4 regions of the Megasphaera jansseni genome follow, and region 4 is predicted to be linked to each of the others. Evidence: riboswitches for the same ligand, from Rfam matches in the RefSeq annotation. Region 4 holds a riboswitch; each other region holds the start of a gene.

Region 1 (4,213 bases), on a different contig from region 4:
AACCATTCCAGCGGCCGCATGGGTTTTGCCATCGCCAAGGCTGCCGTCATGGCAGGGGCAGAAGTCACCCTTGTCGCCGGGACGACGGACAACCTCAAGACGCCGGTCGGCCTGGCTCGCCGCATCGATGTCGGCAGTACGCGCGACATGAAGACGGCTGTCGATTCCTATTACGATGACTGCGACCTGGTCATCAAGGCGGCAGCTGTCGCCGATTACCGTTCGGCCCATCCGGCAGAAAACAAGATCAAGAAGAACGACGATACCCTGACCATTGAAATGGCCAAGAATCCCGATATCCTCTACGGCCTGGGCCAGCGCAAGACCCATCAGACCCTGGTCGGCTTTGCTGCTGAAACGACGAACGTCATCGAATACGGCACGAAGAAGCTCAAGAAGAAGAACCTCGACATGCTCGTCGCCAACGACGTCAGCGCCGAAGGGGCCGGCTTCAAAGGGACGACTAACATCGCCACCCTGCTTTTCCCCGACGGCTCTATGGAAAAATTAGAAAAAATGGATAAAGACGAACTCGCTGCCATCATCGTAGCCCGTGCGGCTGCCATTATGGAGAAAAAACATAGCTGATAGCAGGGAGTTTGCAGAAAAAAGAGGCTGTCGCATTAAGACAGCCTCTTTTTACGTTGATCGTAGGTCGTTCATCGTTTGTCGTATGGGATTAAAAATATCAATCCATCGCGATGAACGATGAACTACGAACGAAAAACTTTTAAGTTGAAGGGGCCTCGCATGATGGCAAAAACCTTCGTGCGACAGCGCCTTTTTTTAGCCGCTAGCAGTTAGCCGCTAGGGGTTAGCAAATGGCTTTAATGTTGTTGTAGGGGTCGTCCCAAAGGGCGGCCCGCCACGAACCACGAGCCACGAACCACGAGCCACGAACCACGAGCCACGAGCCACGAGCCACGAACCACTAACCACTAACCACTCACATGCCCTACGATAGCTTTGGCGAAGCCGTTGAGGTTGGTCGGGCCAATGGAGAGGAGGGGGCAGCCTTTTTCTTTGGCTTCGGTAATGGCCCAGCGGACGAGCGGTGTCTTGCCATCTTCCATGTTGATGACTAAGAGAGCTGATTCTTTCAGCAGCCGGTCATCGCCCGGGCGGCCGCTGATGACGACAACGGCACTGAAACGGCGCTGGATGCGGCGCTGCCAGTCGGGATCGCCGCCGGCCAGGGCTATCTGGCGTTCCTTGAGGAAACGGTCCAGCTGGCGCGTATAATCGCGCTGGGTCATGAAAGAGGGCAGGTCCAGACCGCGGTCTTCCGGGTCCCGGGCCGAACGCGACGCTTCCTGAGGCGTCACTTTCCGCGGTGCCTGGCCCTTGGCCAAGTCCGGCCGTACCTGGCGCTTATTGAGTTCCTTGCGCAGGGCCAGGAGTTCAGCAATCTGACTGGATGCCGTTTCCTTTATCTTTTCGATGTACTGTTCCTGCTTGCGGATGCGGTCTTCATACTGTTTGCGGTCCTGTTCGCGGCCGGTCCGTTCGGCATCGAGTTCCTGGCGCAGCCGTTCTAGTTCAGAAAGGACGGCCGTGCGGTTCTTGGCTTCCAGGCGCAGGCGCAGGAGTTCTTCTCTGTCAGCATCCATCTGGGCTTTTTCTTCCCGCAGCTGCTGAAGTTCTTCTTTTTCTTTGCCCATCATCATGGCTGGCGTTTCCTGACCGCCTGTGACCGCTTCATCGGACCAGGGCTGGTCGCAGATGGCCATGAGATAGATGCCCAGGGCATGGGCTACGGCGTGTTTGGCCATCTGTATGTCTTCAAAGACATCGGTCAGGCCGAGGATCTGGCTGTCCGTCTGGAGCATGAGCAGGTCGATGATGCCCATATAGGAAAAGGATTCCATGGTCTGGGCCATGTCGTAGCGTTCGAGGTGAATCGTGCCGGCGTAGATTTCTTCCGGGTTTTGCTTAGACGTATAATACGTGTTGATGAGCAGCCGGTCAGCTGTCCGTTCATAGATCCGCAGTATCAAGGCGTCTTCCTTGTCCGTGCCGGTGTGGCGGCTGAAGGTCAGCCGTTCCTGGGTGAGAAGGGTCGTTACCAGGCTCTGGGTCTTGTACCATTTGCCCAATACTTCTACCCGCTTGGCCAGCCGCAGGTCGCCGGGCTTGCTGCAGGTTGCATAATCGAAATAAGGGTCGTTGAAGAATATATCTCTAGGCCGCAATTTGGTCATATCTAATCATCCTTTCTATCTTTTACATTATAACCCTGCCCATGGGGCAACGTCTAGTAGACAATGTTTTTTAGGCATAAAAAATACTTGCAAAATAGACGGACTTGAATTATAATGGATAAGCAAACCAAATAAAGAACCATCAAGAGACGACGGAGGGACTGGCCCTGTGATGTCGCAGCAACCTTCAGCTATGAAAGGTGCTAATTCCAGCAGTGATATACTGGCAGATGGGGATTAGAAGCCCCTCTCATGAAGTCATGAATGAGGGGAATTTTTTTTAAGGAGGATCACTCATGGCTAAAAATCGTGAATTCTTTACATCCGAATCCGTAACCGAAGGCCATCCCGATAAAATGGCTGACCAGATTTCGGACAGCATTTTGGATGCCATTCTTGCAAAAGATAAAAACGCCCGCGTTGCCTGCGAAACCCTGGTAACGACTGGCATGGTACACGTCGTCGGTGAAATTTCTACGACGTGCTACGTCGATATCCCGCACATCGTCCGCGAAACGATCCGTGAAATCGGCTATACCCGCGCTAAATATGGCTTTGACTGCGACACCTGCGGCGTTCTCGTTTCCCTGGACGAACAGTCTCCGGATATCGCGATGGGCGTCGACGATGCCTTGGAAAAGAAAGAAGGCAATACGGATAAATTCGATACCATCGGCGCTGGCGACCAGGGCATGATGTTCGGCTATGCCACCAACGAAACGGACGACTACATGCCGCTGCCGATTTCCCTGGCACACCGCCTGGCACGCCGCCTGGCCAAAGTCCGCAAGGATGGCACGCTGCCGTATCTCCGTCCCGATGGCAAGACCCAGGTCACGGTCGAATATGAAGACGGCAAACCGGTCCGCATCGATACTATTGTCATTTCGGCACAGCACAGCCCCGAAGTCGGCCGCGAACAGATTGAAAGCGACCTCCTCGAATTCGTCATCAAACCGGAACTGCCGGAAGGCTTGTTCGACGACAAGACGAAGCTCTTCATCAACCCGACTGGCCGCTTCGTCATCGGCGGTCCGCAGGGCGATTCGGGCCTCACAGGCCGTAAGATCATCGTCGATACCTATGGCGGCATGGCTCGTCATGGCGGCGGTGCCTTCTCCGGCAAGGACCCCACAAAAGTTGACCGTTCGGCCGCTTATGCAGCCCGTTACGTCGCCAAGAACGTCGTCGCTGCCGGCCTGGCTGACAAATGCGAAATCCAGCTGGCTTATGCCATCGGCGTAGCCCGCCCGGTTTCCATCCACGTCGAAACTTTCGGTACGGGTAAAGTCCCGAACGAAAAAATCGTCGAACTCATCGAAAAGAACTTCGACCTCCGTCCGGCTGGCATCATCGCCATGCTCGACTTGCAGCGTCCGATTTATAAACAGACCGCTGCCTATGGCCACTTCGGCCGCAACGACCTCGACCTGCCTTGGGAAAAGACAGACAAAGCCGACACGCTCCGCAAAGAAGCCGGCTTATAAGAGGCGGTTCGATAAACTGAACATTCAGAAAAGAGGCTGTCGCATTAAGACAGCCTCTTTTTACGTTGATCGTAGGTCGTTCATCGTTTGTCGTATGGGATTAAAAATATCAATCCATCGCGATGAACGATGAACTACGAACGAAAAACTTTTAAGTTGAAGGGGCCTCGCATGATGGCAAAAACCTTCGTGCGACAGCTCCTTTCAAGTTGTTAGCGGATGGTTTTAAATTTGAAGGTTTTCTCTGCAAACTACAAACTCTGTGCTACAAACCATAAAGTAAACGGGGTCTCGCATGATGGCAGAAGCTTTCGTGCGACAGCCCTACACAAAGGAGGTGTCCCTTTGATTGCTGAAATCATCATCAATACGACGGCGAAACGGCTGCAGCAGACCTTTTCCTATATCGTTCCTGACGGCCTGGCCGTCCGCATCGGCAGCCGTGTCCTCGTGCCCTTTGGACACCGCCGGGAAGAGGGCATCGTCGTCGCCCTGCATGAGCAGCTGGATGAACCGGCTGATTTC
Region 2 (4,213 bases), on a different contig from region 4:
CCGCTGCCCGGCAGTATGCCGTGCTCTGCCAGATGACGGCCTTTACCATTGCCATCGCCCTCATCATCGTGACCTATCACTTTGTCGATACTATTGCGGCCATCTTCACCAGCGATGCCGAGACCTTCTGGGCCATCCGCATGTTCATCTTCTACGCCGTCGCCTTTTCCTTCTTCGATGCAGCCGGTACCCCGGTCCAGGGCATCCTTCGCGGCTATAAGGATGTCAGAATCATCACGTATGTCGCTTTTGTGACCTACTGGCTCATCAGCATCCCCATGGGCTATGCCATGGCCCATGTCACGTCCTACGGGCCCTATGGCTACTGGATCAGCCTCATCATCAGCCTGGCCATCAACGCCAGTGCCCTGAACTGGCGCCTGTGGAAGCACACGGCCTGGAAAGTCCCTGTCCTATCCTCATCTACTAAGGAGTGATTTTATGCCAACTACGAAACAATTAATGGCTTATGCCCGCGTCCTCTTACAGAAGGGCCTGAATCTCCAAAAAGGCCAGACCCTGGTCATCAATGCCCCTGTCGAATCGCACGACTTCGTCACCCTCTTGACAAAAGAAGCCTATACAACCGGCGCCGCCCAGGTCGTCTGCAACTGGCGGTCTGACGATATGGCCCGCCTGCGCTACGAACACGAAGATCTGCAATATTTCGAATCCCTGCCGGACTGGCGCCGCGACTTCAGCCTTTACTATTACCATAAGAAAGCGGCCTTCCTCAGCCTCATCTCGGCCAACCCGTACCTCATGGACGGCATCGACACCAAGAAGATTTTCGCCCAGCAGAAAGCCCAGAATGAAGCCCTGAAGGAATACATCGACGGCATGATGGCCTCGAAGACGACGTGGCTCGTCGCCGCCGTCCCCAGTGCCGTCTGGGCCAAACTGCTCTACCCGGACCTCGATGCTACCGCCGCTTACGAAGCCTTGTGGAAGCAAATCCTCCAGTCGTCCCGTGCCGACGGTGCCGATGCCCTGGCCGATTGGGATGCCCATCTGGCCGAATTGAAGAAGCGCCGGACCTGGATGACGGACCAGCATTTCACCAGCCTGCATTATACGAACAACCTGGGAACAGACCTGACTATCGGCCTGCCGGCCGGTCACATCTGGCAGGGCGGCATGGAAGAAACGGCGGACCACCTGCTCTTCAACGCCAACATCCCGACGGAAGAAATCTATTCGGCGCCCAAGGCGGATGCCGTCAACGGCACGGTTTACAGCACCAAGCCCCTGGTCTATAACGGCAACCTCATCGACAAATTCCACCTGACCTTCAAAGACGGCAAAGTCGTCGACGCCGCAGCCGAAACGGGAGAAGACGTCCTCCAGAAGCTCATCGCCATCGACGACGGTGCCTGCCGCCTCGGCGAAGTGGCCCTCATCCCCTATCACTCGCCCATTTCCCTGTCGGGCATCCTCTTCTATGAAACGCTCTTCGACGAAAACGCCTCGTGTCACCTGGCCCTGGGCGCATCGTATCCGACCTGCCTGGCTGGCGGTGCCGATATGGATAAAGACGCCGTCGCCGCAGCCGGCCTCAACGATTCCATGATCCACGTCGATTTCATGGTCGGTTCACCGGATCTGACCATCACCGGGACGAAAGCCGACAGCACGACGGTACCGGTCTTTACGGCTGGCGACTGGGCGCAATAACGATTTTCCATTGACAAGCCCGGCCATCCGTGCTATTATAAAACGCAACAACCATATATCCTTCATCCAGAGCAGCTGAGGGACTGGCCCGATGACGCTGCGGCAACCCCCTACCGGGAAGGTGCCAATTCCAACGGAACATTCCGACAGATGAAATGAAACCGTATATACGGCCGTCATCTGCATGACGGCCTTTTTTTGTGGTTGCTTTTTCTAGTTACGCCTATTTTGAGGAGTTGATACTGTGATTACACTGAAAAATATTACCAAGACCTACGGCGGCGCCGCACAGGTCCAGGCCCTGAAGGGCATCAACCTGACCATCGACGACGGCGAGATCTTCGGTATCATCGGCAAGAGCGGTGCCGGCAAATCGACGCTGGTCCGCTGCATCAATATGTTAGAAAAACCGACGAGCGGCCAGGTCATCATCGACGACAAGGATTTGACCAAGATGAATGAATCCCAGCTGCGGGCAGAACGCAAGAACATCGGCATGATTTTCCAGCACTTCAATCTCTTATCATCCCGTACGGTTGCCGAAAACATTGCTTTCCCGCTGGAACTCGTCGGCGCCTCGAAAGACGTCATCGAAAAGAAAGTCGCGTCCCTCCTCGACCTGGTCGGCCTCAGTGACCGGGCCGGCAACTATCCGTCCCAGCTCTCGGGCGGCCAGAAACAGCGCGTCGGCATCGCCCGTGCCCTGGCCAGTGACCCGAAAATCCTGCTCTGCGACGAAGCCACGTCAGCCCTGGACCCGCAGACGACAAAATCTATCCTGGAACTGCTCCAGGACATCAACCAGCGCCTGGGCATCACCATCGTCGTCATCACCCATGAAATGGCCGTCGTCAAGGAAATCTGCCACCGCGTTGCCGTCATCGAAAGCGGCGTCATCAAGGAAATGGGCCGCGTCGTCGACATCTTCACCAATCCTCAGTCCCAGACCATGAAGGACTTCGTCACGTCCATCATCAACATGGAACTGCCGGCAGGCATCAAGAACCTGGGCGTCACGGATCAGCCGGCACCGGACCGCAACATGCTCGTCCGCCTGCGCTTTAAGGGCGCTGCCACTAATGATCCCGTCGTCGCCGATATTGTCCGCAAATTCAACGTCGAAGTCAGCGTCCTCTACGGCAACATCGACTACATCCAGGATGAACCCTTTGGCTACCTCATCGTCGTCATCATGGGCGACATGGAAACACAGGCCAAAGCATTCTCGTATATCAAAACATTACCGATTGGAAGTGAGGTTTTAGGTTATGTCCCAAGAAATCATTAAGTTAATGCTCCAAGGCATTGAAGAAACGTTCTATATGGTCGCCGTCGCTACGGTCATCGGCGGTATCATCGGGATTCCCCTGGGTATCACCCTGGTCACGACCAGCAAGGGCCATATCCTGGAAAACCGCTTCATCAATCAGATCCTTGGCACCATCGTCAACATCATCCGTTCCATCCCGTTCATCATCCTCATGGTCGCCATCATCCCGCTGACGCGCCTCATTGCCGGCACGTCCATCGGTACGACGGCAGCCTGCGTCCCCTTGACCATCGTCGCCATCCCCTTCCTGAGCCGTCTCGTCGAAACGTCCATCCGCGACGTCGACTTCGGCCTCGTCGAAGCAGCGGAATCCATGGGGGCTACGCCCTTCCAAATCATCCGCAAGGTCCTCATTCCCGAAGCCCTGCCGACGATCATCAATAACATCACCGTCCTCATCGTCAATCTCATCGGGGCATCGGCCATGGCCGGCGCCATCGGCGGCGGCGGCTTAGGGGACATCGCTATCCGCTATGGTTACCAGCGCTTCCGTCCCGACGTCATGCTGGCGACGATCATCATCCTCATCGTCGTCGTCAACGTCATCCAGGCCGGCGGCGACTTCGCATCACGAAAAAAGAATAAGAAATAAATAATAGAAAAAAGGAGCTGTTGCACATGCAACAGCTCCTTTTTTAGTGGTTAGTGGCTAGCAGTTAGGGGTTAGCCGCGGTCCCATGGACCGCTTCGTAGGGGCCGTCCCAAAGGGCGGCCCGCTCATATCAATGGGTCACGGGAATCTTACATATACCCAACGGGCTCATGAATTGGATTCCCACAACGAGCCACGAGCCACGAGCCACTAACTACTAACCACTAACCACGAGCCACTAGCCACTAGTCCCTAGCCACGAATCTCTAATGCCCCTACAATGTCCTGGATATGTTCGATGCCTTCGTCCTGGCAGTACTGGTCCAGACCTTCGGCGATGGTTTCGACGGCTCTGGGGTCGACGAAGTTATGGGCACCGACGGCGACGGCGCTGGCGCCGGCCAGCATGAATTCGACGGCGTCCTGCCAGGTCGAGATGCCGCCCAGGCCGAGGATGGGGATGGATACGGCCTGGGCCGTCTGCCATACCATGCGCAGAGCGACGGGCTTCACAGCCGGGCCGGACAGGCCGCCGGTGATATTGCCCAGCAAGGGGCGGCGGGTCTTGATGTCGATGGCCATACCCGTCAGGGTATTGATGAGCGATACGGCATCGG
Region 3 (4,213 bases), on a different contig from region 4:
CGGCCGTTTCGGCGACCCTGCCGGGCAGTGAAGCGGCTGATGCCAAGGCGATGGCCAAGGTCATCGGCGTCGAACACCGCCTGGTCCATTCGACGGAATTCGAGGACCCGGAATTCGTCCAGAATCCGCCAGAACGCTGTTATATCTGCAAAAAAATACGCTTTACGTCGCTCGTAGCGCTGGCCAAGGCCGAAGGCTATCAGTGGGTCGTCGACGGGGGAAATGTCGATGACCTTGGTGATTACCGGCCGGGCATGAAAGCTTTGCAGGAACTGTCAGACTCCGTCCGCAGCCCCATGATCGAAGCCGGGCTGGCCAAAGCGGATATCCGGACCTTGTCGAAAGAATTCGGCTTGCAGACCTGGAATAAGCAGAGTGCGGCCTGCCTGGCCAGCCGCGTCCCGTATGGTGTGGAACTGACACCGCACCGCCTGGCCCAGATCGATGCGGCTGAAGCCGCCGTAGCGCCTTACGTCCAGGGTTCCCTGCGCGTCCGCTATCACGGCGATGTAGCCCGCATCGAAGTGGCTGTCGATGAAATCCCATCCATCCTGGCCCATCGGGACGAAATCGTCCGGGCCATCAAGGATACGGGCTTCACCTATGTCACCCTCGATTTGGGTGGCTATGAAATGGGCAGCCTGAACGACGTGATCCATACCAATGAGGAAGTAAAATAATATGGCTATTTCCAAGAAAGTAAAAGATGAAATGCTGCAGCGGTTCCAGGACCAATATGGTATCATGAAACCGGCCCTGCACTATAATTCGCCTTTTGAACTGATGATTGCCGTCATTTTGTCGGCTCAGTGCACGGACGAACGGGTCAATATCGTGACGGCCGGCATGTTCCCGGAATACAATACGCCGGAAAAGATGCTGACCCTGGGAACGGCCGGGCTGGAAGAAAAGATACGGACCTGCGGCCTCTATCGCAGCAAGGCCAAGAATATCCTGGCCAACTGTGCCATCCTTTGTGAGAAGTACCATGGCGAAGTGCCGCAGACTTTCGATGAACTGGTGAAACTGCCCGGCGTCGGCCGCAAGACGGCTAACGTCCTGGTCAGTATCTTGTTCCATACGCCGGCCATTGCCGTCGATACCCATGTCTTCCGCGTATCCAACCGCCTGCAGCTGGCCGAAGGGACGACGCCGCTGGAAGTCGAAAAGGGCCTGCAAAAAGCCATCCCCAAGGAATGGTGGAGCCGGGCCCATCATTGGCTTATCTGGCATGGCCGCCGGGTCTGCAAAGCCCGCAAGCCTTTATGTGACAACTGCTTTTTGGCCGATCTTTGTCCGAGTTGTCAGAAGTAAAACGTTAAAATAAAATAATAGTATTGACAAACCGCTAAAAATTTTATAGAATGTTGCCAATACATACAAAATTTCATAAGTTATATCAAGAGCAGCTGAGGGACGGGCCCGATGACGCTGCGGCAACCTGCCGATGGTAAGGTGCCAATTCCTACAGGCTAATCCTGAAAGATATCATTATGACTGAGGCGCAGCTTGGAGGCAGCGCCTCTTTTATTTTGGCGTATTATGTACTTATTTTCACATCATTTACATCATTCTTAGGGGGTATTTTCATGAACAACAACTCTTCTGGCGGCAAGGCTATCCGGGGGCTGGATGTACTCATCCTGGGGTTTGCCTTCTTTGCCACCTATTTTGGCGCCGGCAACTTGATTTTCCCGCCCCAGCTCGGTTTGAACAGCGGCAGCGATTTCCTGTCCGGCCTGGCTGGCCTGACCCTGTCCGGTATCTTTCTTCCTATCTTTACGCTCATCGTCATCGGCCTCAACGGCGACGTCCACTCCATTACCGAACGGGTAGGGAAGAATACGTATAATGTCCTCCTGGCCGCCCTCATGCTGGTCTGTACGTTCGTTTCCATTCCCCGTACCTGTGCGACGGCTATCCAGCTCGGCATCCAGGGCAACCTGCCGTCGGCCCCGTTCATTCCCTTAGTCATCGCATATTTCATCATCAGTTTCTTTTTCGTCGCCGACCAGAATAACGTCATGGACCGCATGGGGAAATACCTGACGCCGCTCCTGGCCCTGATTTTGGTCATCATCGCCTTCGTCGGCATCTTTAATCCCCTTGGGACGCCTGTAGCTCCGGCTGTGGATCATCCTTTTGTCAATGCCTTCCTCGGCGGTTATAATACCGGCGACGTCCTGGTCAGCTTCATCATGGCTGCTGTCTTTATCAGCTCCATTTACGGCAAAGGCTATACGGCGGTAGGCCAGCGCAATAAAGTGCTCATCTATTGTGGCATCGTATCCTTTGTCCTGCTGCTCATCATCTACGGAAGTCTGCTCTATATGGGGGCCTGCGTCAGTGGCGATTATCCTCAGAGTATCGGCCGTGCTGAACTTTTGGTTGCCATCATCCAGCGCGTCGGCACCTGGGTCATGGTCCCCATGGGGATTGCCGTCGTCCTGGCCTGCCTGACGACCGCTATCGGACAGATTGCCGCTGTTGCTGAATTCACCAGCTCGGCTACGGGCCATCGCGTCAGCTATAAACAAGTTGCCATTGGCTGCTGCATCTTGTCGGCTTTGACGGCACTCCTCGGCGTCGACGGCATCGTCACCTATATCGGCTGGATCTTCGGTGTCTGCTATCCGCCGTGCCTGGCCCTCCTGGTCCTGGGCATCATCGGCCGCTTCATGCCCAACAACGGCGCTTATAAAGGCTCTGTTTACCTGGTCACGCTCTTTGCTCTCCTGGAATCCCTGCCGGGCCTGAGCAGCCTGGGCTTTGCTAAAGCCATCGTCGCCGCTACGCCGCTGTCGACATACGGCTTCGGCTGGATCGTTCCTTTCATCGTCGGCCTCATCGGCGGCTCTATCATCGGCCATTTCGTATCCGCCTCGGAACCGGTAGAAGCCGAAGCGAAATAACACTAGCCGCTAGCCACTAGCCACTAACCACTAACCACTAGCCACTAGCCACTAAAAACAGACTACCTTTTAGGTAGTCTGTTTTTTTCGACTTGCATAATCCATGACTTCTCTCTATAATTAAAGAATAATCTCGAGTAAAAGGGGGTAATTTCATGGATTTGAAAAAATTATACATCGATGGCCAGTGGGTTGCGCCGTTATCTGGTCAATATATTGACGTAGAAAATCCGGCGACGAAAGAAATCTTCGCTACTGTCGCTGCGGCTGGTGCTGATGATGTCGCAGCCGCTGCCAAGGCGGCTGCCAAGGCTTTCCCGGCCTGGGCCGCGATGCCGCTGGAAGACCGCATTACTTTTATGAAGAATTTGCTGGTCCAGATGATCAGACTGGAACCGCAGTTCGTTGACGCTGTCGTCAAGGAATTAGGGGCACCCGTGGCTTTTGCCCGGACCAACCATATTGGGTATCAGTTCGTGCGGACCCAGTCGTACATCGACTTGGCACCGGAATTGCCACTGGTCGAACATCTGTCCCAATCCGTCGTTTACCGCCGGCCTTTGGGCGTCATCGGCTGCATTACGCCATGGAATTATCCTTTAGGGCAGATTATCCAGAAAGTCGTGCCGGCCTTGCTCGTCGGTGCGACAGTCGTCCTCAAGCCGAGCCAGCATACGCCGGTGACGGCCTACTATCTGGCCGAAGCTTTCGACCGGGCCGGTTTCCCGAATGGCGTCTTCAATCTCGTCGCCGGCCGGGGCAGCCAGGTGGGCAATGCCATCTGTGACGATCCGAATATCGCCATGGTATCCTTTACGGGTTCGACAGCAGCCGGCATCAAGGTATCCCAACGCGCTTTAGGCTCTATGAAGCGCATCAGCATGGAACTGGGCGGTAAGTCGCCTTTCATCCTCTTGAAAGGGGCGGATTACGAAAAAGCCATCCGCATGTGCTTCAACTCCATCTTCCTCAACAGCGGCCAGACCTGTACGGCTTTGTCGCGCCTGATTATCCCGCGGGAAGAAAAGGAAAAGATCGAACAGCTCATGCTGCAGATATTGCCGGAATATACCGTCGGCGACCCGGCTTTGGAAACGACGAAAATCGGTCCTGTCGCTTCGTATGACCAGTGGCAGACCGTCGATGCCTACATTGCCAAAGGGCTGGAAGAAGGGGCGACCCTCTTGGCGGGCAGCCGTCCGGCGGTACCGGAACATGGCTATTATGTCCAGCCCGTCATCTTTACCGATGTGACCAATGACATGACCATTGCCCGCGAAGAAATATTCGGCCCTGTCCTC
Region 4 (4,213 bases):
GGCGATGGTCAGGCCGATTTTGGTATAGGCGATCTGGATGCCATAGCTGGCAAAGAAGCTGCCAAAGAAGCCCGTATCGGAATAGAGCTTGGATAAGGTAATGCCGGCGACGGCCGTCGGCAGGGCAAAGGGCAGTTCGATGACGCCGTTCAGGAGCCGTTTGCCCGTGAACTCATAGCGGACCAGGACCCAGGCCAGGATGAAACCGAAAACGCAGTTCACCAGCGCTGCCAGGATGGAACAGGAAATACTGGTGATGAACGCATTGCGGATGCCGCTGTTGGTGATAAGCTTGGCGTAGTCATTCGCCGTCAGCTGCAGGGAATGGGCCAGGACCGAAGCCAGCGGGATGAGAATGAGCAGGGACAACATGGTAATCGTCATGCCCATGGACAGGCCAAAGCCGGGAATAATCTGATTGCGCCCGCCGGAACGGGCAAAAAAATGTTTCATCCGGCTCCCCTCCTATTCGTTACCGTTGACGTCGGCCATGATCTTATCGAACAAGGCATCGTCATTGAAAAATTTGACATAAGCTGCATCCCAGCCGCCGAAGTCGCTGATCTTGGTCAGCTTGACCTTGAGATCGAAACGGTCGGCATAACGCTGAAGGATGTCCGGATTCGACGGCCGGAAACCGTTCTTGGCAGCCAGCTCCTGGGCTTCATCGGAATAAAGGTAGGCCAGGTATTCATGGGCGGCTGCTTCATGGCCCTTGCGCCGTGCCAGGCGGTCGACGACGGCCACGCTGGGCTGGGCCTGGATACTGATACTGGGAACGACGAGGTCGAACTTATCGGGATATTCCTGCATCGAATAAAGCGCTTCGTTTTCCCAGGCGATAAGGACGTCACCTTGTCCGTTTTCGACGAAGGTCGTCGTCGAGCCGCGGGCCCCGGAATCCATGACGGTGACGTTGCGGTACAAGTCGGTCAGGAAAGCACGGGTCTTGATTTCATTTCCCCCGAAATGGTCAAGCCCCCAGCTCCAGGCCGCCAGGAAGTTCCAGCAGGCACCGCCGCTGCTCTTGGGATCCGGCGTAATGACGCTCACGCCGGGTTTCACCAAATCATCCCAGTCGCGTATCCCTTTCGGGTTCCCCTTGCGGACCAGGAAGACGATGGTCGACGTGTACGGTGCCGAATCATTGGCAAAATCGCTCTGCCAGCCTTCATGGATGAGGCCGGCCTTTTCGATGAGCGAAATATCATGGGCCAGGGCCAGAGTCACGACATCGGCCTGGCTGCCCTCAATGACCGACCGGGCCTGACTGCCCGATCCGCCATGGGACTGGATGATGCGGATATCCTTGCCTGTCGTTTCTTTATAATGTTTCTGGAATAATTCATTATATTCTTTATATAACTCACGGGTTGGATCATACGAGACATTGGTCAGCGTCACCGTGCCGCCGCTCTCAGCGGTATCGCTGCGTCCGCAGCCCGCCAAGGCCCCCGCGACGGCCAGTACTGTCGAAAAAGCCAGTATAGCTATGATGCGCTTCTTGTTCATTTTCTTTCCCCCTCTATACCGGCTTAGATGCCTTACCCCTCAAATAAAGCCGTCGATAAATAGCGTTCGCCGCCATCCGGCAGGAGGACGACGATGGTCTTGCCTTCGTTTTCCGGCCGGATGGCCAGCTCCAGGGCCGCCTGCAACGACGCGCCTGATGAAATGCCGACCAGCAGGCCGTCGGTCTTGGCCACTTCCCTCGCCCGGCCGTAGGCGTCCTCATTGGATACGTCGATCACATCATCTACGAGAGACATATCCAGGACTTTCGGAATGAACCCGGCGCCAATCCCCTGAATGGCGTGCGGGCCCGGCCGGCCGCCGTGAAGGACGGCAGAATCTTTCGGTTCGACGGCAACGATCTGGACCGTTTCTTTATGGGCTTTCAAGCCCTGGGCCGTCCCCGTAATGGTTCCCCCCGTGCCGACAGATGAAATGAAGATATCGACCTGGCCATCCGTGTCGCGCCAGATTTCTTCAGCCGTCGTCTGGCGATGGATAGCCGGATTGGCCGGATTGTCGAACTGCTGGGGAATGAAGGCGTTGCCGTAAGAATCCCTCAATTCTTCGGCTTTGCCGATGCTGCCGCGCATCCCCTCGATGCCCGGTGTCAGCACGATTTCCGCCCCCAGGGCCGACACGATCTTACGCCGTTCCAGGCTCATCGTGTCGGGCATGGTCAAAATCAGGTGCAGGCCCTTCACGGCGGCCACCAGGGCCAGGCCGATGCCCGTATTGCCACTCGTCGGCTCGATGATGACTGTATCCTGATTGATTTTCCCCTGACGGATTCCCTCTTCGATCATCGCCGCAGCCACGCGGTCTTTGACGCTGCCCAAAGGATTCATGTACTCCAGCTTGCCCAGGATGCGGGCCTTGAGGCCGTGGACCTCCTGCCAGTGGGTCAGTTCCAAAAGCGGCGTATTGCCAATTAACTCTGTCAAATACTTTGCCACATGCTCCATGTCATCAGCTCCTTTTCGGCAAAAGAAAAGCGCCACCTGATAAATGCAGATGGCGCTATAAATAGACGTATGCCCATGACTTCATCTGCCAGGTTGATTCCTGCTGGAATTGGCACCTTACGTACGTAGGTTGCCGCAGCGTCATTGGGCCAGTCCCTCGGCTGCTCTGGATGAATAGGTTTCGTATTGTATTGTCCTTATGAATGGTTGTACAATACGATCATATCGTACAACACATGATGGTCAAATTTTTTAAGTACCCCATGATTACATACCTCTTAATGATTGAAAATGAAGTGTTCCCTATCGGAAACGTTACTGAGATTGTACACTTTACTTAGTATATTGTCAAGGGATTTTAAGCAAAAACTTTCATATTTTACAATGTAAACGTTATACCTCGTATTACAAACAGAGATTTAACTTTATAAATTACATTTTTTATAAGTAAAAGGAGCTTGTCGTATAACGACAAGCTCCTTTTTAAGGGGTTAGCCGTTAGGGGTTAGCCGTTAGTGTCTAACAGCTACCGGTAACGGCTAGCTGCTAACTGCTAACTGCTAACACACCCTCAATGCGTGGCTGTGGGCTGAGCGTCGTGGTGCGCCGTTTTATTGTCGGCGTGGACGAGTTCTTTGCCGCAGTGGTAGACGATGGAAACAGCCAGGACCATCAGGGCGATGGCCAGGACGAACTGCAGGCCTTCGATGAGGAGCGACCAGTTGCCCGAGGCAATCTTGATGATCAGGGCATAGGCCGATTCGACCAGTGCTGTCATGGTAACGCAGAACATGACGACCATCGGGACGTACAGCATGAAGCTCTTGCGGCCCGTCGTCTTGAGGAAGACGGTCAGGCAGATGAGGACCATAGCCGACAACAGCTGGTTAGCCGACCCGAAGAGCGGCCAGATGTTCATATAGCCGCCCAGGCAGAGCAGGAAGCCGAAGAACAAAGTGATGACCGTAGCAAAGTATTTATTGACGCAGATTTTCTGGATAGCATTCATTTCCTGTCCTTCATCGACACTGAACAATTCCTGGAAGGACATACGGCCGATACGGCCGACCGCATCGAGGGTCGTCAGGGCCAGGGCCGAAACGCACATGGTCATGATGCAGGCAGCGGCCGTCTGGGACAGGCCGAACATGGTGAAGAAACCAGCGACAGCGCCGGAGAAAATCTGGAACGGAGTCCCCGAAGCGACATGGCCGTTAGAAGCGGCTGCGCAGGCAATGACCAGGGAAACGACACCTAAAACGGATTCAACGCACATAGAACCATAGCCGACGAAGACGGAATCCTGTTCTTTATCCAGGGTCTTTGACGACGTACCGGAGGAAACGAGGCTGTGGAAGCCAGAAACGGCACCGCAGGCGATGGTGATGAACAGAATCGGGAACAAATCCTTGCCACCGACCGAGAAGGACGTGAAGGCCGGCATATTCAGCGTCGGCTGTGCAACGAAGATGCCGATGACGCCGCCGGCGATCATCATGAGCAGCAGGAAGGCGCTGATATAGTCACGCGGCTGTTTCAAGAGCCACATGGGCATGATGGAAGCAAAGAAAATATAAGCGAAGATGATATACAACCAGGTCATGCGGTCCAGGTAAATCGGCAGGTCGATGCCGACATAGAGCATGGCAATCAAGAGGACAATGGCAATGACAAAGCGTACCTTTTCACTGGGATTGAACTTCTTGATGAACAGGCCAAAGGCGATGGCGACGAAG

What was found. A riboswitch is a leader RNA that binds a small molecule or an ion and turns the genes downstream of it on or off. The one in region 4 is predicted to bind S-adenosylmethionine.
Region 1: linked by a shared signal. The riboswitch ahead of metK (methionine adenosyltransferase) and the one ahead of cysK (cysteine synthase A) in region 4 are both predicted to bind S-adenosylmethionine.
Region 2: linked by a shared signal. The riboswitch ahead of ACE418_RS06265 (methionine ABC transporter ATP-binding protein) and the one ahead of cysK (cysteine synthase A) in region 4 are both predicted to bind S-adenosylmethionine.
Region 3: linked by a shared signal. The riboswitch ahead of ACE418_RS00400 (branched-chain amino acid transport system II carrier protein) and the one ahead of cysK (cysteine synthase A) in region 4 are both predicted to bind S-adenosylmethionine.

The regions. Positions count from the first base shown of each region.
Region 1 is NZ_JBHYRR010000003.1:21,267-25,479, reverse strand. Features, by position in the region: gene coaBC (bifunctional phosphopantothenoylcysteine decarboxylase/phosphopantothenate--cysteine ligase CoaBC) at 1-588, shown strand, start outside; gene ACE418_RS01680 (hypothetical protein) at 939-2,201, opposite strand; SAM riboswitch class I at 2,338-2,438, shown strand; gene metK (methionine adenosyltransferase) at 2,498-3,688, shown strand; gene priA (replication restart helicase PriA) at 4,034-4,213, shown strand, end outside.
Region 2 is NZ_JBHYRR010000012.1:55,260-59,472, reverse strand. Features, by position in the region: gene ACE418_RS06275 (MATE family efflux transporter) at 1-437, shown strand, start outside; gene ACE418_RS06270 (aminopeptidase) at 442-1,674, shown strand; SAM riboswitch class I at 1,734-1,831, shown strand; gene ACE418_RS06265 (methionine ABC transporter ATP-binding protein) at 1,919-2,962, shown strand; gene ACE418_RS06260 (methionine ABC transporter permease) at 2,943-3,596, shown strand; gene ACE418_RS06255 (dihydroorotate dehydrogenase) at 3,849-4,213, opposite strand, start outside.
Region 3 is NZ_JBHYRR010000001.1:73,246-77,458, forward strand. Features, by position in the region: gene larE (ATP-dependent sacrificial sulfur transferase LarE) at 1-680, shown strand, start outside; gene nth (endonuclease III) at 682-1,314, shown strand; SAM riboswitch class I at 1,394-1,492, shown strand; gene ACE418_RS00400 (branched-chain amino acid transport system II carrier protein) at 1,590-2,912, shown strand; gene ACE418_RS00405 (aldehyde dehydrogenase family protein) at 3,068-4,213, shown strand, end outside.
Region 4 is NZ_JBHYRR010000008.1:70,979-75,191, forward strand. Features, by position in the region: gene cysT (sulfate ABC transporter permease subunit CysT) at 1-453, opposite strand, end outside; gene ACE418_RS04745 (sulfate ABC transporter substrate-binding protein) at 466-1,512, opposite strand; gene cysK (cysteine synthase A) at 1,545-2,477, opposite strand; SAM riboswitch class I at 2,556-2,654, opposite strand; gene ACE418_RS04755 (carbon starvation CstA family protein) at 3,049-4,213, opposite strand, start outside.